4 regions of the Streptomyces rishiriensis genome follow, and region 3 is predicted to be linked to each of the others. Evidence: riboswitches for the same ligand, from Rfam matches in the RefSeq annotation. Region 3 holds a riboswitch; each other region holds the start of a gene.

What was found. Region 3 has a riboswitch for cobalamin ahead of QF030_RS08160 (energy-coupling factor ABC transporter permease). Riboswitches for the same ligand answer to the same signal wherever they lie in the genome.
Region 1: linked by a shared signal. The riboswitch ahead of QF030_RS11605 (cobalamin biosynthesis protein) and the one ahead of QF030_RS08160 (energy-coupling factor ABC transporter permease) in region 3 are both predicted to bind cobalamin.
Region 2: linked by a shared signal. The riboswitch ahead of QF030_RS36320 (CbtB domain-containing protein) and the one ahead of QF030_RS08160 (energy-coupling factor ABC transporter permease) in region 3 are both predicted to bind cobalamin.
Region 4: linked by a shared signal. The riboswitch ahead of QF030_RS27760 (ribonucleoside-diphosphate reductase subunit alpha) and the one ahead of QF030_RS08160 (energy-coupling factor ABC transporter permease) in region 3 are both predicted to bind cobalamin.

What each region holds. Positions count from the first base shown of each region.
Region 1 is NZ_JAUSWV010000002.1:2,048,386-2,054,000, forward strand. It holds gene QF030_RS11595 (inorganic phosphate transporter) at 492-1,760, shown strand; gene QF030_RS11600 (hypothetical protein) at 1,795-2,016, shown strand; cobalamin riboswitch at 2,154-2,306, shown strand; gene QF030_RS11605 (cobalamin biosynthesis protein) at 2,405-3,376, shown strand; gene QF030_RS11610 (cobyric acid synthase) at 3,373-4,881, shown strand; gene cobN (cobaltochelatase subunit CobN) at 4,878-5,615, shown strand, end outside.
Region 2 is NZ_JAUSWV010000002.1:7,637,256-7,642,870, forward strand. It holds gene QF030_RS36310 (hypothetical protein) at 1-936, opposite strand, end outside; gene QF030_RS36315 (enoyl-CoA hydratase/isomerase family protein) at 1,815-2,867, shown strand; cobalamin riboswitch at 2,956-3,108, shown strand; gene QF030_RS36320 (CbtB domain-containing protein) at 3,144-3,365, shown strand; gene QF030_RS36325 (CbtA family protein) at 3,390-4,151, shown strand; gene QF030_RS36330 (FAD-dependent oxidoreductase) at 4,478-5,566, shown strand; gene QF030_RS36335 (VOC family protein) at 5,576-5,615, shown strand, end outside.
Region 3 is NZ_JAUSWV010000002.1:1,300,785-1,306,399, forward strand. It holds gene QF030_RS08150 (VanW family protein) at 1-823, opposite strand, end outside; gene QF030_RS08155 (hypothetical protein) at 1,116-1,559, opposite strand; cobalamin riboswitch at 1,907-2,090, shown strand; gene QF030_RS08160 (energy-coupling factor ABC transporter permease) at 2,121-2,840, shown strand; gene QF030_RS08165 (energy-coupling factor ABC transporter substrate-binding protein) at 2,837-3,307, shown strand; gene cbiQ (cobalt ECF transporter T component CbiQ) at 3,312-4,073, shown strand; gene QF030_RS08175 (energy-coupling factor ABC transporter ATP-binding protein) at 4,070-4,948, shown strand; gene QF030_RS08180 (carboxymuconolactone decarboxylase family protein) at 5,079-5,528, shown strand.
Region 4 is NZ_JAUSWV010000002.1:5,650,889-5,656,503, forward strand. It holds gene QF030_RS27755 (ribonucleotide-diphosphate reductase subunit beta) at 1-548, opposite strand, end outside; gene QF030_RS27760 (ribonucleoside-diphosphate reductase subunit alpha) at 548-2,917, opposite strand; cobalamin riboswitch at 3,040-3,175, opposite strand; gene mctP (monocarboxylate uptake permease MctP) at 3,353-4,978, opposite strand; gene QF030_RS27770 (DUF3311 domain-containing protein) at 4,975-5,250, opposite strand; gene QF030_RS27775 (GntR family transcriptional regulator) at 5,352-5,615, opposite strand, start outside.

The DNA.
Region 1 (5,615 bases), 750 kb from region 3:
CCGACGGCCGGACCGTGCCGCCCGCCCTCGACGTCGCGTACGACTCCCACGACCGGGGCCTCGGTGCTCAGGCCCGATGGGGATCCGGACGCGTCGCTGAAGCAGGGCTTCGGCGACGCGGGGCACCCACCTCATCGGCCGTCGCGGCGGCGGCCGGATTGCGCCGCCGGTCACGCCCCGTGGACTGCCCGCTACCGGCCGTGGAGCGTCGGCGACTGCGGTCCGGACGGCCCACCGGAGCCCTCCGGCAGGGCGCGGCCCGCGGCGGCCCGCCGGGTGACGAAGATCTCTTTCACGGCTCCGGGACGCGGTTGCCGGGGCCCGCCGAGGACGGGCGGCCGTACGGCGCCCGCCCCCCGCCCCGACGCCTCGACGGGTCACCGCCCCGACTCGCGTGGACAGACACCCGGAAGCCCTTCTCAGTTCATCTTCCGTTCACCCGGATTGCTTACGGTCAACGCGCCAATGACTTCGAACGATTGCCTGGGTAAATGGAAAACTTCTCGCTGATCCTCGCGATTGTGGTAGTAACCGCACTCGCGTTCGATTTCACGAACGGTTTTCACGACACCGCCAACGCGATGGCCACCACCATCTCGACCGGTGCGCTCAAGCCCAAGGTCGCGGTGGCCATGTCCGCCGCGCTCAACCTTGTGGGCGCTTTCCTCTCGGTGGAGGTCGCCAACACGATCTCCAAGGGTCTCGTCGACGAGACCGGCATCCGTCCCGAGGTCATCTTCGCCGCCCTGGTCGGCGCGATCCTCTGGAACCTCCTGACCTGGCTGGTGGGCCTGCCGTCCAGTTCCTCGCACGCCCTGATGGGCGGCCTGATCGGCGCCACCATCGCCTCGGCCGGCATGGGCGCGGTGCACGGTGACGCCCTGGTGACCAAGGTGCTGATCCCGGCGATCGCCGCGCCGATCGTCGCCGGCGTCGCGGCGATGCTCGCGACCCGCCTCTCCTACACCCTCGGCAAGAAGGCCGACGGCAAGGCTGCGGCCAAGGGCTACCGCGCGGGCCAGATCGCCTCGGCCGGCCTGGTCTCCCTCGCCCACGGCACCAACGACGCGCAGAAGACGATGGGCATCATCACCCTGGCCCTGGTGGCCGGCGGTGCCGTGGCCCCCGACTCCGACCCGCCCACCTGGGTCATCCTCTCCGCCGGCCTGGCCATCGCGCTCGGCACCTACCTCGGCGGCTGGCGCATCATCCGCACCATGGGCAAGGGCCTGACCGACCTCCAGCCGCAGCAGGGCTTCGCCGCCCAGACCAGCGCGGCCACGGTCATCCTGGCCTCCTCGCACCTCGGCTTCTCCCTCTCCACCACCCACTCGGTCTCGGGTGCGGTGATGGGCGCCGGACTGGGCCGCAAGGGCGGTGTGGTCCGCTGGTCGACGGCGACCCGGATGTTCGTCGCATGGGGCCTGACGCTCCCGGCCGCGGCCCTGGTGGGCGCGCTCGCCGAGTCGGTCACCGGCCTGGGCGACTGGGGTACGGCCCTCGTCGCGGTCTTCCTGATCGCCTCCAGCGCGGCCATCTGGAAGGTCTCCCGGCGCGAGGTCGTCGACGCCTCGAACGTCAACGCGTCCGAGGAGCCCGCGGGCGTCGTCACGACGGCGATCGCCGCGGTCACCCCGCCGCCCACGGTCGCCCTGGCCGACAACCTCACCGCCGGTCTCACCACGGACCTGACGGCCACGATCCCCGCCCCGGCCGCGGAGCCCGCGACCCCCGCCGCTCCTCCGGCCGCGGCCGTCTGAGCCCGCGCACCCGGTACGAAGGAAGAGAAGCAGCATGAAGATCGACTGGGCAGCCCTGGGTTCCGTCTTCGGCGTCAGCCTCGTGGTCACCGTGGGCCTCGTCGCCCTGTTCACCCTCGGCATCATGGGCCTGTCGCGGCAGGAGCGCGCGTCGGCGCAGGGCGGCTCGGCCACCCTCGCGGTGACCGGCGCGTACGCGTGCTTCGCGGCCTGCGCGGCAGCGGTGGCGTACGGCATCTCACTGATCGTCGCCTGACGCACCATCCACACACGCACCACCCGAACGCCCCTGGGGTGCGGGACGGATCGCCGTCCCGCACCCCAGGGGTGTCGGTGGCTCCGCCGTCGGTCCCTGTGTGGGGTTCTGCACACTCCAGCCTCGCAGGTCAACAGCAAGTTGACGGCTCCAGCGGGTCGTGGTGGACTGCCCGAGCCATGTACGACGGCAGAAGAGGAAGCCGGTGTGAATCCGGCGCGGTCCCGCCACTGTCACCGGGGTAGTAACCCCCGGGAGCCAGGAACTCTCGCCGCCGGTCTCGTCGAACCAGGGCGTGGACACCCTGAGTGAGGACATATCGCCATGCTCGCTCGGCCGTTGAGGTACCGCACCGGTTCACTGCCCGGCCCCACGGCCGGCTGAGCCGATGCGTGCCGATCGCCTCTACGCGTACGGCGCCGCCACCGGCCTTCTGGGCGACCTGCTGCTCGGCGATCCGCGCCGAGGGCATCCGGTCGCCGCGTTCGGACGCGCCGCCGGTGCCGTCGAGCGGCTGCTGTGGCGGGACCACCGGGGACGCGGCGCCCTCCACGCCGTCGTGTGCGCCGGCGGGGCCGTGGCCCTGGGAGCCGCCGCCGAACAGGCCGTACGCCGTTCACCCGCGGCCACCGTCGCGTTGGTCTCCGCCGCCACCTGGGCCGTTGTCGGGGGCAGTTCGCTGGTCCGGGAGGCCCGGGCCGTCGGGCGGGCCCTCGAAGCGGGGGACGTCGAGGCCGCCCGGGAGCGGCTGCCGCATCTGTGCGGGCGGGACCCGCAGGCGCTGGACGCCGACGGGATCGCCCGGGCCGTCGTGGAGTCGGTCGCCGAGAACACCTCCGACGCCGTCGTGGGCGCGCTGGTGTGGGGGGCGGTGGGCGGGGTGCCGGGCCTGGTCGGGTTCCGGGCCGTCAACACCCTGGACGCCATGGTCGGTCACCGGTCGCCGAGGTATCTGCGCTACGGCTGGGCCGCCGCCCGCCTCGACGACGTCGCCGGATGGCCGGGAGCCCGGCTGACCGCCGTGCTCGCCGCCGTCGCGGGGGACGATCCGCGGGGCGCCGTGCGCGCCTGGCGGGCCGACGCCCGCCGCCATCCGAGCCCCAACGCCGGTCCGGTGGAAGCCTCTTTCGCGGGCGCGCTCGGGGTGCGGCTGGGCGGGACCCTGTCGTACGGCGGACGGGTCGAGCACCGCCCCGTGCTGAACGGCGCGGCCGGGCGGCCCGTCGCCGTCCGGGACATCGAACGTGCCGCGCGGCTCTCCCGCCGCGTCGGTCTGCTCGCGCTCGGCGTGACCGTCGCCGCGCGCATCGCCGCCACGCGCGTCGTCGCGAGGAACCAGCCGAAGGGGCGTACGACATGAGCGGGGGTCTCCTCGTCGCCGGCACCACCTCCGACGCCGGCAAGAGCGTCGTCACCGCCGGGATCTGCCGGTGGCTGGTGCGCCAGGGGGTGAAGGTCGCGCCCTTCAAGGCGCAGAACATGTCCCTCAACTCGTTCGTGACGACCGAGGGCGCCGAGATCGGGCGGGCGCAGGCCATGCAGGCCCAGGCCTGCCGGGTGGAGCCGACCGCGCTGATGAATCCGGTGCTGCTCAAGCCGGGCGGCGAGCAGAGCAGCCAGGTCGTGCTGCTCGGCAAGCCGGTGGGCGAGATGACCGCCCGTGGCTATCACGGGGGGCGGCAGCAGAAACTCCTCGGAACCGTTCTCGACTGCCTCGCCGAGTTGCGGGGCACGTATGACGCGGTGATCTGTGAGGGGGCGGGCAGTCCGGCCGAGATCAATCTGCGGCGGACCGACATCGTGAACATGGGGATCGCGCGGGGCGCGCGGCTGCCCGTGCTCGTCGTCGGCGACATCGACCGCGGGGGCGTCTTCGCCTCCTTCTTCGGCACCGTCGCCCTGCTCTCGCCCGAGGACCAGGAACTGGTCGCCGGGTTCCTGGTCAACAAGTTCCGGGGGGACGTCTCCCTGCTGGAGCCGGGCCTGGAGATGCTGCACGGGCTCACCGGGCGGCGGAGTTACGGCGTGCTGCCGTTCCGGCACGGGCTGGGGATCGACGAGGAGGACGGGCTGAGGGTCTCGCTGCGCGGGACCGTGCGGGAGTCGAACACCGCCCCGCCCGTCGGCGAGGACGTGCTGCGCGTCGCCGTCTGCGCGATCCCGCTCATGTCCAACTTCACGGACGTGGACGCGCTGGCCGCCGAACCCGGAGTCGTCGTGCGGTTCGTGGACCGCCCCGAGGAACTGGCCGACGCCGACCTGGTGGTGATCCCCGGGACCCGGGGGACCGTGCGCGCCCTGGAGTGGCTCCGCGAGCGGGGGCTGGCCGAGGCGATCCTGCGCAGGGCCGCCGAACAGCGGCCCGTCCTCGGCATCTGCGGCGGCTTCCAGATCCTCGGCGAGCACATCGAGGACAAGGTCGAGAGCCGGCGCGGGCGGGTCGAAGGGCTCGGGATCCTGCCCGTGCGGGTGCGGTTCGCCCGCGAGAAGACCCTCACCCGGCCCGTCGGCGAAGCCCTCGGCGAGCGGGTCGAGGGGTACGAGATCCATCACGGGGTCGCCGAAGTCCTGGGCGGGGAGGCCTTTCTGGACGGATGCCGGGTCGGCGGCGTCTGGGGCACCCACTGGCACGGCTCGCTGGAGTCGGACGGATTCCGGCGGGCCTTCCTGCGCGAGGTGGCGGCCGCCGCGGGCCGTCGCTTCGTGCCCGCCGCCGACACCTCGTTCGCCGGGCTGCGCGAGGAGCAGCTCGACCGGCTCGGCGACCTGATCGAACAGCACGCGGACACCGACGCGCTCTGGCGGCTCATCGAGTCGGGCGCGCCGCAAGGACTGCCTTTCATTCCACCGGGAGCGCCCGCATGAGCACAGTGTTGTTGTTGTCGACCGCCGACACCGATCTGCTGGCGGCCCGGGCCGCCGCCGGCGTCTCGTACCGGATCGGCAACCCGACCCGGGTGGATGTCGAGCAGGAGCTTCCCGGGCTGCTGGACGGCGCGGACATCGCCGTCGTACGCCTGCTCGGCGGCAAGCGGGCCTGGGAGGACGGGCTCGCCGCGCTCGCGGCGTCGGGGGTGCCGACCGTGCTGCTGGGCGGCGAGGCCGTGCCCGACGCGGAGCTGATGGCCGAGTCGTCGGCGCCCGCCGGTGTGGTGGCGGAGGCGCTGCGCTACCTCGTCGAGGGCGGGCCGGCCAACCTGACCGAGCTGGCCCGGTTCCTCTCCGACACGGTGCTGCTGACCGGTGAGGGGTTCGTGGAGCCGCAGAAGATGCCCGAGTTCGGCGTCCACGGCGAGCGCGCCCTCGTCGAGGGGCGGCCGACCGTCGGGGTGCTCTTCTACCGGGCGCACGAACTGAGCGGGAACACCGCCTTCGTGGACACGCTGTGCGACGCCGTCGAGGCACGCGGCGCCAACGCCCTGCCCGTGTACTGCGGTTCGCTGCGCGGGGCGGACCCGGGGCTGTACGAGATCCTCGGCCGGGCCGACACCCTCGTCGCCACCGTCCTCGCCGCCGGCGGTACGCACGCCTCCGAGGCCTCGGCGGGCGGGGACGAGGAGGCCTGGGACATCGGCGCGCTCGCCGACCTCGACGTCCCC
Region 2 (5,615 bases), 6.3 Mb from region 3:
CTCCCGGTACGCGGCCAGCGCCTCGTGGGCTTGTTCGGCGGCCTCCCGGTACAGGTCCCGGGACTCCGTCATCGCCTCCAGCGCCTCCTTGTACATCACCACGAGCTTGCGCTCCCGCGCGAGCTCCTCCTCCGGGGTCAGCAGCCGCCAGTCCTCCCGCAGCGCGGTGAGCGCGGCGTCGGCGCCCTCCGGCAGCGGCCGGGGCAGCGCCGCGAAGCGCCGTACCGCGTCCAGCAGCTCGGTGGGATGCGTGCCGTCGAGGAACACGCTGCGCACCGCGTAGTCGGCGGCGTCGTAGTCGGCCGGAGCGGGGGCGCCGGGAAGGACCAGGGCCCCGCCGCGCGGCACCTCCACCCCGGACTCCTTGAGGGCCCAGTTCACGGTGCGCAGCTGGTGCGGGGCCGCGCGGTGCTCGACGACCCGGTGGTGCAGGCCGGGCGGCAGGAGCCGGACCAGGGACTGCCGGCCCCGCTCGTCGGGCGTCATGGCCTCGTGCACGACGAGGTGGACGGTCCAGGTGTCCCGCAGGGCGGCCCGGAGCGCGCGCCGCAGTTCCTTCTCGTCCCCGGGGAGCGGGTTGGCGGCGAGGAACCGTTCACCGGTGACCGTCTCGTTGCCCCACAGGGCGTCGGGCTCCCAGGACCAGAACATCCCGGCGGGCGAGGGCCACCGCTGGTCCCACGGCCGCTCCGCCTCCGCCGTCAGCGTCCACTCCTGGCCCTGTCCCGACCACTCGGCGAGCCTCAGCCGGGCACGGACGGTCACCTCCCCCTCGACGAGCCAGCGGGCCTCGAAGGCCGTCTCGCCCTCGGGGGTGTCGCTGTCGGGCAGCTCGGCGAAGTCCTGGACGGTCTCGGCGTCCCTGAGTGCCTGGAGGTGTTTGCGCAGGACGTCCGGAGCGGTGGGGCCGGTGTGGCGGCCACGGGTCTGCCACACCGTGGAGGGCGTCGTGGGCGGAACGGTCGCGGAGATGTGTGTGAGTCCATTCGTGAGGGCGGTGACGACGTGGCGACGACGGGCGAAGGCCAGTATCACTCGCCGCGGGGGGTGTGCGATCAAGCGGGTCGGTGGCGCGGGCACCCGCGGGCGCCCCGCCGGGGTGTGCCTTCCCCGGCACGGCACGGGTCACGCGTGCGGATCCGGCCCGTGGGGCCGGCGCTGCGCGCCGGGGGTGTGCGCCACTCGTACGGGGTGTGCGCCGTTCACCACGGCCGGTGCCTGCGCACGCGTGGGCCGTCCGGCTCGGGGACCCGAGAATCGGAGCCGGTGGACAGGGCTCGCCCACCATCCGCGTCGGGGCGAGCCCTGTCCGCGTCGGCCGGCCGGCGACGCGGCCTCTCGGCGTCACCGCCGCGCAGTGTTTCCCGAGCCGGGCGAGCCGGGCGAGCCGGGCGGGCAAGGCGGGCGAGCCGGGCGGGCAAGGCGGCGAGCGCAGGGGGCATGGCGCGTCCGGCTGCCGGCGATCGTGGCGTGGCCGCCGCTTCCCTCCATCGTGATCGCGCGGCTCGTCGCCCCCGTGCGCGACCGGCCCGTTTCTCCCGCGGGGGACGCCGAGCGGGCCGCCGCGCGGCAGCCGGACCGGTTGCGGTGGAACCGGAGGTCCTTCCCGACCGGCAGGTCGTCGCTCCCCCGGCGGGCGAGCGTGAGCAGCACGGTGTCCGGGGCGGCCCGGCGCACCTCGCCGTCCTCGCTGTCCAGGGCCTTGTCGAGAATGTAGGCGGGGACGACGCGGTCGAAGGGGCTGCCCGGATCCCGGAAGGAAGCAACGACATCATGCGCGTCATCGTGACCCGCGGCCCGACGGAGGCATCGGTATGAACGACATCGGGGAACCCGTGCTGCTGCACACCACCGGCAGGGCCGCCCACATCACGCTCGACCGGCCGAGGGCCATCAACGCCCTGAACCACGCGATGGTGCGCCGCATGGACGACGCGCTGAGGGTCTGGGAGCGCGACCCGGCCGTCGAGGTCGTCGTCATCTCCGGAGCGGGGGAGCGCGGTCTGTGTGCGGGCGGCGACATCCGCGCCGTCCACGACGACGCCCGCGACGCCGACGGCGCCGCCTCGGCCCGTTTCTGGCGCGACGAGTACCACCTCAACGCCCGCATCGCCCGCTTTCCCAAGCCCTACGTCGCCCTGATGGACGGCATCGTGATGGGCGGCGGGGTCGGCGTCTCCGCGCACGGCAGCGTCCGGATCGTCACCGAGCGGTCGAGGGTCGCGATGCCCGAGACGGGCATCGGCTTCGTGCCGGACGTCGGCGGCACCTACCTGCTCGCCCGTGCCCCGGGCGAACTGGGCACCCATCTCGCCCTGACGGGTGCGCAGATCGGGGCGGGGGACGCCGTGTCGTGCGGGCTCGCCGACCACTACATGCCGTCCGTCTCGCTCCGGCGGTTCGTCGACGACCTCACGGACCGGCCCGTACGGGAAGCCCTGGACCGTCATGTACGGCCCTTGCCGCAGGGCGAGTTGTCCGGCCACCGGGGGTGGATCGACGCCTGCTACGCGGCCGACACCGTCGAGGAGATCGTCCGACGGCTGTTCGCCCACGGCGGCCCGGCGGCCAAGGAGGCCGCGGAGACCCTGCTGGCCAAGTCGCCCACGGCGCTCAAGGTCACGCTCGCCGCCCTGCGCCGTGCCCGGCGGATCGGCTCGCTGGAACGGGTGCTGGAACAGGAGTACCGCGTCTCCTGCGCAGCCCTGAGCACACATGACCTGGTCGAGGGCATCCGCGCCCAGGTCATCGACAAGGACCGCGAACCCCGTTGGTCGCCGGCCACCCTCGCCGAGGTCACGGCGGCCGACGTGGAGCGCTTCTTCGCCCCGCTCGGCGAGCGTGAACTCGGCCTCGCCGGCCCCTGATCCCACGACGTGGGTCGAGCGGGACCGGCACGGTGATCCGGGTCACCGAGCCGCGGAGAGGGCGATCACGCCGGTTGGGGCGGTATTGGCCAGGGACCCGCCACGCGGTACCGTCGCTCTGATATCGACGACGGCGAGACGGAAGCCGGTGAGAACCCGGCACGGTCGCGCCACTGTGGACGGTGCACCCCGAAAGGGGGCATCGCGAGTCAGACCCGTGGCCGTCGTCATGTGCACCACCGAGATGGGACGCGAACTCCCAGAGGAGGTTCCGCCATGGCGCAGCATGTCGCCCAGCCGACTACCAGCACGCCCGTCGTACCTGCCAAGTTGCCGCTGAAGGACATCGCCCCCTGGGCAGTCTTCTTCGGCGTGCTGATGCTGGTCCTGCTGTACTTCGTCGGCGCGGAGCAAGGCGCCACCGCCGTCGTCTCCGGCGAGGACGTTCACGAGTGGGTGCACGACGCCCGCCACCTGCTCGGCTTCCCCTGCCACTGACCCGAGGGGAACCCCGGCACACCCATGAACTCCGCAACGGTGCGAAACCTGCTCGTGCGGGGCATGCTCGCCGGCCTGGCCGCCGGCGTGCTCGCCCTGATCGTCGCCTACTTCCTCGGTGAGCCGAACGTCGACAGCGCGATCGGCTTCGAGGAATCCCATGCAGCCGCCCACGAGCACCACGAGGTGGAACTCGTCTCCCGCAGCCTGCAGTCCACGGCCGGTCTCGCCACCGGCGTGCTGATCTACGGGGTGGCCTTCGGCGGCATCGCCGCCCTCGCCTTCTGCTTCGCCCTCGGCCGCGTGGGCCGCCTCGGCCCCCGGGCCACGGCCCTGCTGCTGTCGGGGGCCGCCCTGCTGGCCGTGTACGTCGTGCCGTTCCTGAAGTACCCGGCGAACCCGCCCGCGGTGGGCGATCCCGACACCATCGGCAAGCGCACCACCCTGTACTTCCTGATGATGGTGCTCGGCGTACTGCTCGCGGTCGCCGCGGTGATCCTCGGCAAGCGGCTGGCGCCGAGGCTGGGCACCTGGAACGCGACCGTCGCAGCCGTCCTCGGCTTCGTGCTCGTCATCGGACTGGCCTACGGGTTCCTCCCCGCCGTCAACGAGGTGCCGGGCGACTTCCCGGCCGCCCTGCTGTGGCGGTTCCGGCTGTCCGCGCTCGCCCTGCAGGTCACGCTCTGGGCGGGCTTCGGCCTCGTCTTCGGCGAACTGGCCGAACGGCTGCTGCACCCCGGGCCCGCCGCGGTGACCGCGGGCACACCGGTGGCCGCCCCACGGTGACGTGACCGGGACGACGACCCGGCTGGAGGGCCCGCGGAATGGTCCGGGGGCCCTCTCCCCGTACGCGAGCCGACGCCGGATCAGCGGCGGGAGCGGCGCGCGAGGACGGCGGCATGAACATCCGACCCGCCGTCGCCGCACGGCAGATGCCCGGCTCGTCGCGCTCGCCCTCGGCGGTTTGCCGTGAGCCGTGAGGCGTGCGGCGACACCTGCCCCGGGCCGACCCCTCCACCTGGACCGCGAGGACCTGGTCGCCGTTACGATCGAGTCCGCTGACACGGCCCGCGTTCCGCTCGCGGGCGTCAGCCGGATCCCGGGGAGGGACTGTGATCGTCGTCGTCGGCGCCGGACTCATGGGAGCGGCCACCGCCTGGCAACTGGCCCGCAGGGGCCACGAGGTCACGCTCGTCGAGGCGTACGACGTCGGTCACCGGCACGGCAGCTCGCACGGCAGCTCGCGGATCTTCCGGCGGGCGTACGCCGACCCCTTCTACGTACGGCTGACCGGGCAGGCGTACGAGCAGTGGCGGGAACTGGAGGACGACAGCTCGACCCCCTTGCTGCGCACGACCGGCGGGCTCGACATGGGCGAGGAGCACGACCCGAAGCTGATCGCCGACCTCCTCGGCGCGGCCGGAGTGCCGCACGAACTCCTCGGCCCGGAAGCCGCCGCCGAGCGCTGGCCGTACATCCGCGTCACGGGCCCGGTGCTCCACCACCCGGACGCGGGCGTGGTCGACGCCGACGAGACCGTCAGGGCCTGCGTACGGCGGGCGGTCGAGCACGGAGCGCAGGCGGTCCTCGGCACCCGGGTCACCGGCGTCGACGTCCGGGGGAGCGGGAAGGCGCGCCTGAGCACCGACGACGGCCGTGAGATCGTCGCCGACACAGTGGTGATCGCGGCCGGCGCCTGGTTGCCCGAGCTCGGACTGCCCGTGGCCCTGCCACCGCTGCGGGTGACCCAGCAGCAGGTCTTCCACTTCCGGCAGCGGGACCCGTCCGTCCAGTGGCCGACCCTGGTCTGGGACGGGGCGCTGCACCTCTACGGTCTGCCGTCCGGAAGCGACGGGGGCCCGCTCCCCGCGGTCAAGGTCGCCGAGCACGACCGCGGCACCCCGGCCACCGCCCGCACCCGCAGCGGGGTCGTGGACCCGTCGTCGCGGACGCGGGTGAGCGGCTTCGTGCGCGACCGCCTCCCGGGCCTCGAGCCGGACCCGGTCGCCGAGGCGACCTGCCTCTACACCACCACCCCGGACGAGGACTTCGTCCTCGACCGCCACGGCCCCCTCGTCGTCGTCTCCCCGTGCTCCGGGCACGGCGCCAAGTTCGCCCCGCTCATCGGCGCGATGGCCGCCGATCTGGCCACCGGTCGCGCCGAGCCGCATCCCCGCTTCCGTCTGGGACGCACGGCATAGGATCGCGGCATGGCGCTGCGACCCGTTCAGCTGGTCATCAAGGCTCTTG
Region 3 (5,615 bases):
CCAGCGGGCGGGCCACCGAGGGGGCCGCGCGCAGTCCCTTGACGTCCAGCTCCGGCACCAGCCGGCCGGCGTCGTCCGGCCGCATCGTCAGATGCTCGCCCAGCACGGTCTGGCCGATGGTGAACCGCTTGCCGCCCGTGGTGAGGGTGACGGGCGCCGACACGGCAGGCCGCGCGAACTCGCGCACGGCGCGCCCGACCTCGTCCGCCGTGACCTTCGGCTGCGTCTCGCGGGCGGGCAGGACCGTGACCGCGCCGGCCTCGCCGCGCAGGAAGGAGGCCCGCAGGGTGCCGACGGCGGCATCCACGTCCAGTGCGTAGCCGGCGTGCGGGGCGACCTGCTCGACCCGGCCGCCGGCGAAGCCGACCGCACCCTCGCGGACCTTCTGGTCGAGGCTCTTCGCCAGCTTCCCCAGAGCGGTGCGGGCCTTGTCCTCGTCGACGCGGACGACCGGCTCCTGGTCGCCCCCGGAGCCGAAGAGGGCGGCGATCATGCCGACCGGGTCGGAGCCGACGCGGGCCGCCCGGTCGACCGTGCGCTCGGCGTCGAAGGTGAGTCCGGCCTGCCGCGGGTCGACGGTCGCTCCGCGGTCCCCGACCCGCACGGCCAGCTCCCGCGAGCCGTCCGCCGTCAGGTGTTCGTCCAGCTTCCGGACGGCCTCCGCACGGCTGAGGCCGCCGATGTCCACGCCGCGGACCGTCGTGCCCGACTCGATCTGACCGCCGGTGAGCAGCAGTCCGGCCAGGTACAGCGCGCCGACGCCGACGGTCAGCGCACCGCCCGCCAGGGCGAGGGGCGGTACGGAGGCTGTTCGGGGGCGCATGGGTCTCCTGGACGGACGAGCGGCGGGTGATCCGCCCCGCTGCGCGACGCCGTGCACGAGACGGCGCCGACGGCAGGGGCAAGCACCCCAAGCTACCCAAAAGGTCCGATGAAGCCATATGTCACAGAACACCTATGTTCCGCATCACGTCCGCCGCCGGGGCCGGCGGGCCCCGGCGGCCGGCGGCCCGCGCGGAGCAGCGCCTGCGGTGGCCTCCGCGACCGGCGGCCCCCCGCCGCGCGTGGGCGGCGGCATCCGCGACGCCGCCGGGCCGCACCCCGTCCCGGGACGGTCAGGTGCCGAGGGGGTCGCCGTCCGGGTCGGTCGCCGGGGTGGCCACCTCTGCGGCGATCCGGCGGTAGGCGGCGCGGGCCTGGACGATCCGGGCGAGCACGGTGCCGCCGAGAGCGGCGGCGCACAGGCAGGTGAGCCAGAAGGTGTCACGGTGGCCGGCCCAGCTGAGCGTGCCCACGGGCGGGACGGCGAAGCCGTTCAGGATCAGCCAGCACAGGACGGCCGTGCCCGGGGCCGCGGTGAAGCGGGCGCAGAGACCCAGCAGGGCCGCCAGGAAAGAGAGCGCGGCCAGCGCGAACCCCGGGCGGTCCGCGCCGACCAGCAGGTTGTGCACCGCCACCAGGACCAGCGCGCTGCCGAAGGCCGTGGCCCACACCAGGGGGGTCGCGACGGGCTGGGGCACGGGCCGGGCGCCGGCTCTGAGGGACACCCACTCGATCATGCTGCACGCTTCCTTCCGGCCCCCGCCCCCGGAACGCCGGCCGCCACGGCGGCGTGGACCTCGGGACGAATTCTCCCACCGGTCGTCGAGCGCACCCCTGTCGCCCTGTTCCCGCGTCGGCGGCCTGCGCGCGGGCCTCGGCGGCTCGCGCGGACGGCTTCGGCGCGAGATGCGGGATCGCGGTCGCCGTCTGCCGGACGTGCGGGTCGACGACGTCACCGATGGCGGCGGTCGTAGGGTCACGGCATTTCGTCGAGGCAGCCGGAGGCCGCCGTGCGCCGGGGGTGAGCCGTCGTCCGCCGTCTCCGCGCCCCGCATCGGCGCTTGTCAGCGCCTGTGTGTGCGCACTACTGTCACCACGCCTTGGTGAACGGGAAATCCGGTGTGATGCCGGTGCGGCCCTCGCCACTGTGATCGGGAAGTCCGGCTCCGGCCCTCGCGGGCAGCCACTGGGTCCTCGGGACCCGGGAAGGCGGAGTACGGGCGGTGGTACCCGTGAGCCAGGAGACCGGCCAAGGCACGTCAACCATCCACGAGGTGCTGGAGAGGGTCTGCTCAGCCATGCACATAGCCGAGGGTTTTCTGCCTCCGGCGCACGCGATCGCCTGGAGCGTCGCATCCGCGCCATTCGTCGTCCACGGAGTACGGTCACTCACCCGTGAGGTCAAGGAGCATCCCGAGAGCACCCTGCTCCTCGGCGCCTCCGGTGCCTTCACCTTCGTCCTGTCCGCGCTGAAGCTCCCCTCGGTCACCGGGAGTTGTTCCCACCCCACCGGCACGGGGCTCGGCGCCATCCTGTTCCGGCCGCCGGTCATGGCGGTGCTGGGCACCATCACCCTGCTCTTCCAGGCGCTGTTGCTCGCCCACGGCGGCCTGACCACGCTCGGCGCCAACGTCTTCTCCATGGCCGTCGTCGGACCCTGGGCCGGTTACGCGGTCTACCGGCTGCTGCGACGGTTCGACGTGCCGCTGATGGTCACGGTGTTCTTCGGCGCGTTCGTGGCCGACCTGTCCACGTACTGCGTCACCAGCGTGCAGCTGGCGCTCGCCTTCCCGGACCCGAGCAGCGGATTCCTGGGCGCGCTGGGCAAGTTCGGCTCCATCTTCGCCGTCACCCAACTCCCGCTGGCGGTCAGCGAGGGGCTCCTGACGGTGTTCGTGATGCGCCTGCTGACGCAGTCCAGCAAGGGTGAACTGACAAGGCTGGGCGTGCTCGTGACGGGCGGCCGGAAGAGGGCCGGTGCGGGCGCCGACGCCGAGACCGAGGCGGTGGCCCGGTGAGCCGTAACGCGAAGATCAACGCGCTGCTCCTGTTCGTGGTGGCCGCGCTCGCCGTCCTGCCGCTGGCCCTCGGGCTCGGCGACCACAAGGAGGAGCCGTTCTCGGGCGCCGACGCGGAGGCGGAGACGGCGATCACCGAGATCGAGCCGGACTACGAGCCCTGGTTCTCGCCCCTGTACGAGCCGCCGTCCGGCGAGATCGAGTCGGCGCTGTTCGCCCTCCAGGCCGCCCTCGGCGCGGGGGTCCTCGCCTACTACTTCGGTCTGCACCGGGGACGGCGGCAGGGCGAACTCCGGGCTCTGGCGCAGCAGGACACGGCGGCTTCGACGACCTCGGTCCCCTCGTCGAAGGCCTCGACGTCCTCGCGGAGTACCGAGAACTCCGAGGACTCCCGAGGCTCCGGAAGCTCCGGAAGCCCTCAGGGCTCCGCGAGCGCGTCCGTGCCGTCCGCTCCCGAACGGACCTGAGCGGGTGCTGCCGATCGACGCGGCGGCGCACAGCAGCCGCTGGCGCCACCGCCATCCGCTGGACAAGGCCGTACTGGGACTCGGTCTCACCGTGCTCGCCATCTCGCTGCCGCCCTGGCCCGGCGCGGCCCTGGTCCTGGTGGCGGCTCTCGCCGTCCTGCTGGGACCGGCGGGGGTGCCGGCCCGGCGGTTGTGGCGCGCCTACCGGGTGCCGCTGGGCTTCTGCGTGACCGGTGCGCTCACCCTGCTCGTCCGGGTCGGCGGCCCGGACCGGTTCGTCGCCCTGGCCGACGGCGGTCCGGTGCGCGCCGGGGAACTGCTGCTGCGTACCTCGGCCGCCTCCCTCGGTGTCCTGCTCCTCGCGTTCACCACCCCGATGTCCGACCTGCTGCCCCGCCTGGTCAGGGCCGGGGTACCCGCGCCCGTCGTGGACGTCGCGCTGGTGACGTACCGCATGAGCTTCCTGCTGCTCGACTCCGTGCGCAGGATCCGGGAGGCCCAGGCGGCCCGGCTCGGGCACACCACCCGCGCCGCGCAGTGGCGTTCGCTGGCCGGACTCGGCGCCACCGCGTTCGTCCGCGCCTTCGACCGGGCGGCGCGGCTCCAGGACGGGCTCGCCGGACGCGGCTACGACGGGACCCTGCGCGTCCTGGTGCCCGAGGCCCGGTTCTCCGTCCGCTTCGCTGCCGCCAGTGCCGCCCTCTTCGCGGCCCTGGTCGCCCTGACCTTCGTACTGCGCTCCGTACTGGAAAGGCCGCTGTCATGAGCGAGCCCGCACTGCTCTCCCTGCGGGGGGTCTCCTTCGCCTACGAGGACGGCCCGGCCGTGCTCAGCGGCCTGGACTTCGAGGTCCGCGCGGGGCGTGCGCTCGCCCTGCTGGGCCGCAACGGCAGCGGCAAGACCACGCTGATGCGGTTGCTGAGCGGCGGACTGCGACCGGGCGAGGGCGAGTTGAGGGTCGAGGGACGCCCGGTGAGGTACGACCGCAAGGGGCTGACCCGGCTGCGCACGACCGTGCAGCTGGTGGTCCAGGACCCGGACGACCAGCTGTTCGCCGCGTCCGTCGCCCAGGACGTGTCGTTCGGACCGCTGAACCTCGGCCTGTCCGACACGGAGGTACGCGCCCGGATCGAGGAGGCCCTCGCCGCCCTGGACATCACCGCCCTGGCCGACCGGCCCACCCACCTGCTCTCCTACGGGCAGCGCAAGCGCACCGCGATCGCCGGCGCCGTCGCGATGCGGCCCCGGGTGCTGATCCTCGACGAACCGACCGCCGGACTCGACCCCGACGGCCAGGAACGGCTGCTCGGGATCCTCGGCCGACTGCGCGAGGCGGGCACGACCGTGGTCATGGCCACCCATGACGTCGACCTGGCCCTGCGCTGGGCCGACGACGCGACCCTGCTCACCCCGTCCGGCGCGCGCACCGGACCCGCCGCCTCGGCACTCGCCCGCACGGACCTCCTGCGGCAGGCGGGCCTGCGGCTGCCCTGGGGGGTCGCCGCCGCCCGACTGCTGCACGCCCAGGGACTGTTGGCCGACCCCTCGACAGGTCCGCGCACCGCCGAGGAGCTGGCCGCGCTGGCCGGCACGCCCGAAGGACGCGAACCGGCCGGCGCCGGTGGCGAGGGCGGCCCCTGACCGAGCGCATACGGTCGTCGCCCGGGGGCCGCCCAGCGGGACGCCTCTCGGGGCGCGTACCTCGACCTTGCCCGCCGTGGGCGCCTGTCGTTCCTGCGGCTCCGACCCATGAATGGATTGATAATCAACTATGTCTCGACGGATCTTCATCGACAAGCAGAGCCCCAAGGCCTACCACGCGCTGGTCCAGACGTCCGAGGCGGTACGGGCGACCGCCGCCGACGCCGGTCTGGAGCGCACCGTCGTGGAACTGCTCAACCTGCGCGTCTCGCAGCTCAACGGCTGCGCGTCCTGCCTCGACGTGCACACCAGGGCCGCTCTGCGCGCGGGTGAGGACACCCGGCGACTGGGTGTCCTCGCGGCCTGGCGGGACACCGAACTCTTCAGCCCCCTGGAGCGCGCGGCCCTGGCGCTGGCCGAGGCGACCACCGTGCTGTCCGACGCCGGCGCGCAGGAGGCCGCTTACGCCGACGCCCTGGAGGTTCTCACCGAGGACCAGATCTCGGCGGTGATCTGGGTGGCGGTCACCATCAACGCCTTCAACCGGGTGTCCATCCTCAGCAAGCACCCGGTCCACTAGCGCCTGCCACCAGGGATTCTCGCTCCCGCGGGCGCCGGTCCCCCGACGCACCGTTCGCGCGCGGCGGTTGCCCGGCACCGGACCCGG
Region 4 (5,615 bases), 4.4 Mb from region 3:
ATGCACGCGGCGAAGCAGATCAGGTTGAGCAGGAAGCGGCGGCGGTCGGCCTTGGTCTCCAGCCGGTCCAGCTTCTCGACCTCGTTGATCCACTTGAAGCAGAACTCGGCCTTCTCGCGGATGGAGGGAATGTTCTCCACGGCGTCGAAGGCGGCGGCGCGGTCCGCCGGGTCGGGGAGATAGGTGTCCAGAAGCGTCAGATAGAACTGGACGTGGACGGCTTCCTCGAAGAGCTGCCGCGACAGGTAGAGGCGCGCTTCGGGGGAGTTGATGTGCTTGTACAGCGTCAGCACGAGGTTGTTCGCCACGATGGAGTCGCCCGTCGCGAAGAACGCGACCAGCCGGCCGATCATGTGCTGCTCGCCCTCGGACAGCTTCGCCAGGTCGGCGACGTCCGAGTGGAGATCGACCTCCTCGACGGTCCAGGTGTTCTTGATGGCGTCCCGGTAGCGCTCGTAGAAGTCCGGGTAGCGCATCGGGCGGAGGGTCAGCTCGAAGCCGGGGTCGAGCAGGTTCTTGGCGGACACGGTCTTGGCTTCGCTGGTCATTACTGGCAGGCCTCGCAGGACTCGGGGTTCTCAAGGGAGCAGGCGACGGCCTCTTCCGAGGTCACCTGCTGCACGGGGATGGCGGCGGGGGTCTGCGCCTGGGCGGCGCGCGCGATGCGGGTCGCCGGGCGGGAGCGCAGGTAGTACGTGGTCTTCAGGCCCGACTTCCAGGCGTACGCGTACATCGAGGAGAGCTTGCCGATGGTCGGCGTCTCCAGGAACAGGTTCAGGGACTGGGCCTGGTCCAGGTACGGGGTACGGGCGGCGGCCATGTCGATCAGGCCGCGCTGCGGGATCTCCCACGCCGTGCGGTACAGGGCGCGCACCTCGGCCGGGATCCAGGCGAAGTCCTGCACCGAGCCGTTGGACTCGCGCAGCGCCTCACGGGTGCGGGCGTCCCACACGCCGAGGTCCTTGAGCTCCTGCACCAGGTAGGAGTTGACCTGGAGGAACTCGCCGGACAGCGTCTCGCGCTTGAACAGGTTGGACACCTGCGGCTCGATGCACTCGTACACCCCCGCGATGGACGCGATGGTGGCGGTGGGCGCGATGGCGAGCAGCAGGGAGTTGCGCATGCCGGTCTCGGCGATCCGCTCGCGCAGGGCCGCCCAGCGCTCGGGCCAGGCGAACTCCACGCCGTAGTGGTCCGGGTGCAGCACGCCCCTGGCCGTACGGGTCTTCTCCCAGGCCGGCAGCGGGCCGTTGCGCTCGGCCAGTTCGGCGGAGGCCTCGTACGCGGCGAGCATCACGCGCTCGGCGATACGGGTGGACAGCGCCTTGGCCTCGGCGGAGTCGAAGGGCAGCCGCAGCTTGAAGAAGACGTCCTGGAGGCCCATCGCGCCCAGGCCGACCGGACGCCACCGGGCGTTGGAGCGGCCCGCCTGCTCGGTCGGGTAGAAGTTGATGTCGACGACCCGGTCGAGGAAGGTGACGGCCGTACGGACGGCCTCGTCCAGCCGCTCCCAGTCGATGGTGCCGGCCGTCGTGTCGACGAAGGCTCCGAGGTTCACCGATCCGAGGTTGCAGACCGCCGTCTCGCCGTCGTCCGTGACCTCCAGGATCTCCGTGCAGAGGTTGGAGGAGTGCACGACGTGACCCGGCTCGGCCGTCTGGTTGGCGGTGCGGTTGGCCGCGTCCTTGAAGGTCATCCAGCCGTTGCCGGTCTGCGCGAGGGTACGCATCATGCGGCCGTAGAGGTCACGGGCGGGGATGGTCTTCCTGGCGAGACCGGCCGCCTCCGCCCTGCGGTAGGCCGCGTCGAACTCCTCGCCCCACAGGTCGACGAGCTCGGGCACGTCGGCGGGGGAGAACAGCGACCAGGGGGCGTCGGCGTTGACCCGGCGCATGAACTCGTCCGGGATCCAGTGCGCGAGGTTCAGGTTGTGCGTCCGGCGGGCGTCCTCACCGGTGTTGTCCCGCAGCTCCAGGAACTCCTCGATGTCGGAGTGCCAGGTCTCCAGGTAGACCGCGGCCGCCCCCTTGCGCCGGCCGCCCTGGTTCACCGCGGCGACCGAGGCGTCGAGCGTCTTCAGGAACGGCACGATGCCGTTGGAGTGCCCGTTGGTGCCGCGGATCAGCGAACCGCGGCTGCGGATACGGGAGTACGACAGTCCGATGCCGCCCGCGTGCTTCGACAGCCTGGCCACCTGGTGGTAGCGGTCGTAGATCGAGTCCAGCTCGTCCAGCGGGGAGTCCAGGAGATAGCAGGACGACATCTGGGGATGCCGGGTGCCGGAGTTGAAGAGCGTGGGGGAGGACGGGAGGTAGTCCAGCCGGCTCATCAGCCCGTAGAGCGCGGCGACCTCGTCCACCGAACGGGACGTGTCGTCCTCGGCGAGACCGGCGGCCACGCGCAGCAGGAAGTGCTGGGGTGTCTCGACGACCTTGCGGGTGATCGGGTGGCGCAGCAGGTAGCGGCTGTGCAGGGTACGGAGCCCGAAGTAGCCGAAGCGGTCGTCGGCGCCCTCGTCGATCAGCGCGTCGAGGCGGACCGCGTGGATCCGCACGAACTCGGCGGTGCGGTCGGCGATCAGGCCCTCGCGGTGGCCGACGGCGACCGATCCGGTGAACGACGTGACGCCCTGGGAGGCGGCCTCCGCGGCGATGCTGATCGTCAGCAGCCGGGCGGCCAGCTTCGAGTAGGCGGGGTCCTCGGAGATGAGGCCCGCGGCCCCCTCCGTGGCCAGCTCGCGCAGCTCCGCCTCGTCGGCCCGGGCGGACCGGCCGCGCAGGGCGGCGGCCGCGACCCGGCCGGGGTCGGCGTCGGGCAGGTCGGCGGTCAGCTCGGTCAGGGTCCGCAGCAACGCGGTACCGGGACCGTCGGTCTCCAGCTCGGTGACGGAAACCGGATCGGCTGGCGCGATGGTCACGTGGGGCACTCCCTCGCTCGGCGACGGGCCTTGCGGAGGGCAGGGGGCAGCTCGCGAGCGCGGGGGCGTCGCGTCCACCGGCCCATTCCACGAGACCCGGACGTCAGGGCACCCGGACCGGACGGCCGGGCGCGCTGTCGGCAGGACCTCGGACTGAACAGGCGTGCGCATATGGGTATGGATGCACGCGAGTACACCGTTGCGGGACAGTTCCGGATTCGCACCGGATTCCCCTGCGGCGACAGCGAGCATGAGCATACATCTTGTGCTCACTCGTCACGCCACCCCCAGATGTTGTGTCGGGGTGGTTTCAGAGCGTCAACTGTCGCGCGGACGGAGCGATGTCGTCCATGCCGGGAAATGTCCACCGGGCACACGACGGCGGGCCGCCGGATTCCTCCGACGGCCCGCCGGACGCGGTGCTCGACGACCTGGCTAGTGACCGGCGCCCGCCGTCGCCGGGGGCAGCTCCACCGCCACGCCCGGGTCGCCGGCGTCCGCCGTGTAGTCCTCCGGCTTCGTCTCGTCGATGCCGTCGGGGGCCTTGGCAGCCTTCAGGACGAAGGTCAGCACCACGGTGACGACGACGTTGATCAGGAACGCCGTGAGACCGATGTAGCCGATCTCGCCGATGCCCGGGATCTCCTTCGACGAGCCGCCGAAGTGCTTCTGGGTCGGGGACGCGACGCCGTACGCGGCGACGGTGCCGTAGATCATGCCGACCGCCCAGCCGGCGAGCAGGGCCCAGCGGTGGAACCAGCGGGTGAAGAGGCCGCCGACCAGGGCCGGGAAGGTCTGGAGGATCCAGATGCCGCCCAGCAGCTGGAAGTTGATGGCGACCGTCTTGTCCATGGTGAGGACGAAGACCAGGGCGCCCACCTTGACCAGGAGCGAGACCAGCTTGGAGACCTTCGTCTCCTGCGCGGGCGTCGCGTCCGGCTTGATGAAGTCCTTGTAGATGTTGCGGGTGAAGAGGTTCGCGGCCGCGATCGACATGATGGCCGCGGGCACGAGCGCGCCGATGCCGATCGCCGCGAACGCCACACCCGCGAACCAGGACGGGAACATGTCCTCGAACAGCTGCGGGATCGCCAGCTGACCGTTGGTGACCTTGACCCCGGCCGCGATCGCCATGAAGCCCAGCAGCGCCAGCAGGCCCAGCATCAGGGAGTACAGCGGCAGGATCGTGGTGTTGCGGCGGATCACCTCACGGCTGCGGGACGACAGCGTCGCCGTGATGGAGTGCGGATACATGAACAGCGCCAGCGCCGAGCCCAGCGCCAGCGTGGCGTACGTCCACTGACCGGGTTCGGCCGGTGCCAGCGCGCCGCGCGGCTTGCCCGTCGCCGGGTTGGTCTGGCTGAACGCCTCGCCCGCCTTGGCGAAGATGTCGTCGAAGCCGCCGAGCTTGATCGGGATGTAGATGATCGCCACCGCGATGACGATGTAGATCAGCGTGTCCTTCACGAACGCGATCAGCGCGGGCGCCCGCAGGCCCGAGGAGTAGGTGTAGGCGGCCAGCACGCCGAACGCGATCAGCAGCGGCAGGTCCTTCACGAACCAGTTGGTGTCCTCGCCGCCGCCGACGCCCATCACGTCGAGCACGGCCTGGATGCCGACCAGTTGGAGCGCGATGTACGGCATCGTCGCCAGGATGCCGGTGACGGCGACCGCGAGCGAGAGCCCCTTCGAGCCGAACCGGCCGCGCACGAAGTCCGAGGTCGTCACATAGCCGTGCTTGTGGGACACCGACCACAGGCGGGGCAGGAAGGTGAAGATCAGCGGGTAGACGAGGATCGTGTACGGCACCGCGAAGAAGCCGGCCGCGCCCGCCGCGTAGATCGCCGCGGGCACGGCGACGAAGGTGTACGCGGTGTAGAGGTCGCCGCCGAGCAGGAACCAGGTGACCCAGGTGCCGAAGGACCGGCCGCCGAGGCCCCATTCGTCGAGGCTGTCGTTCTCGGCCTTGCGCCAGCGCGCGGCCAGGAAGCCCATGACCGTGACGGCCAGGAAGAAGAAGATGAAGACGGCGAGCGCGACGCCGTTCACGCCGTCCTTCATTCCGACGCACCACCCTTCGCGGAAGCGGAGGAGGGCTTCGCGCGGCCGCGCTGGTCACGCTGCCACAGCTTGTAGGCGGTCACGGTGAGTGCGGCGGAGAGGGGCACCCACAGCATCTGGTACCAGTAGAAGAAGGGGATCCCGATGAACGCGGGATCCACCTTCGCGTACGAACCCACCCACAGCATCGCCACGAAGGGCGCGATCAGACAGAGGGCGATGGCGACGCGCGCAGGCGTCACCACCGGTTCCCTCGTTGCTTCGTCGGACATCGGCGGCTCCGTCCCCTCACTCTGATCGCCTTGATCACAGATGTAATGAGCAGGCAATGTAAGTGACGGATAAGCCGAGCGGAAGACCCTCCACGAACCCTCTACCCGGTGGGCCGCTTCAGCCGTGCCACGAACTTGTACCGGTCGCCCCGGTACACCGACCGCACCCACTCCACGGGCCGGCCCTCCTGGTCCAGCGAGTGCCGGGAGAGCATCAGCATCGGCAGGCCGACGTCGGTGCCCAGCAGGCCCGCCTCACGCGGGGTGGCCAGCGAGGTCTCGATGGTCTCCTCGGCCTCGGCGAGCCGGACATCGTAGACCTCGGCGAGGGCGGTGTACAGCGAGGCGTACTTGACCAGCGACCT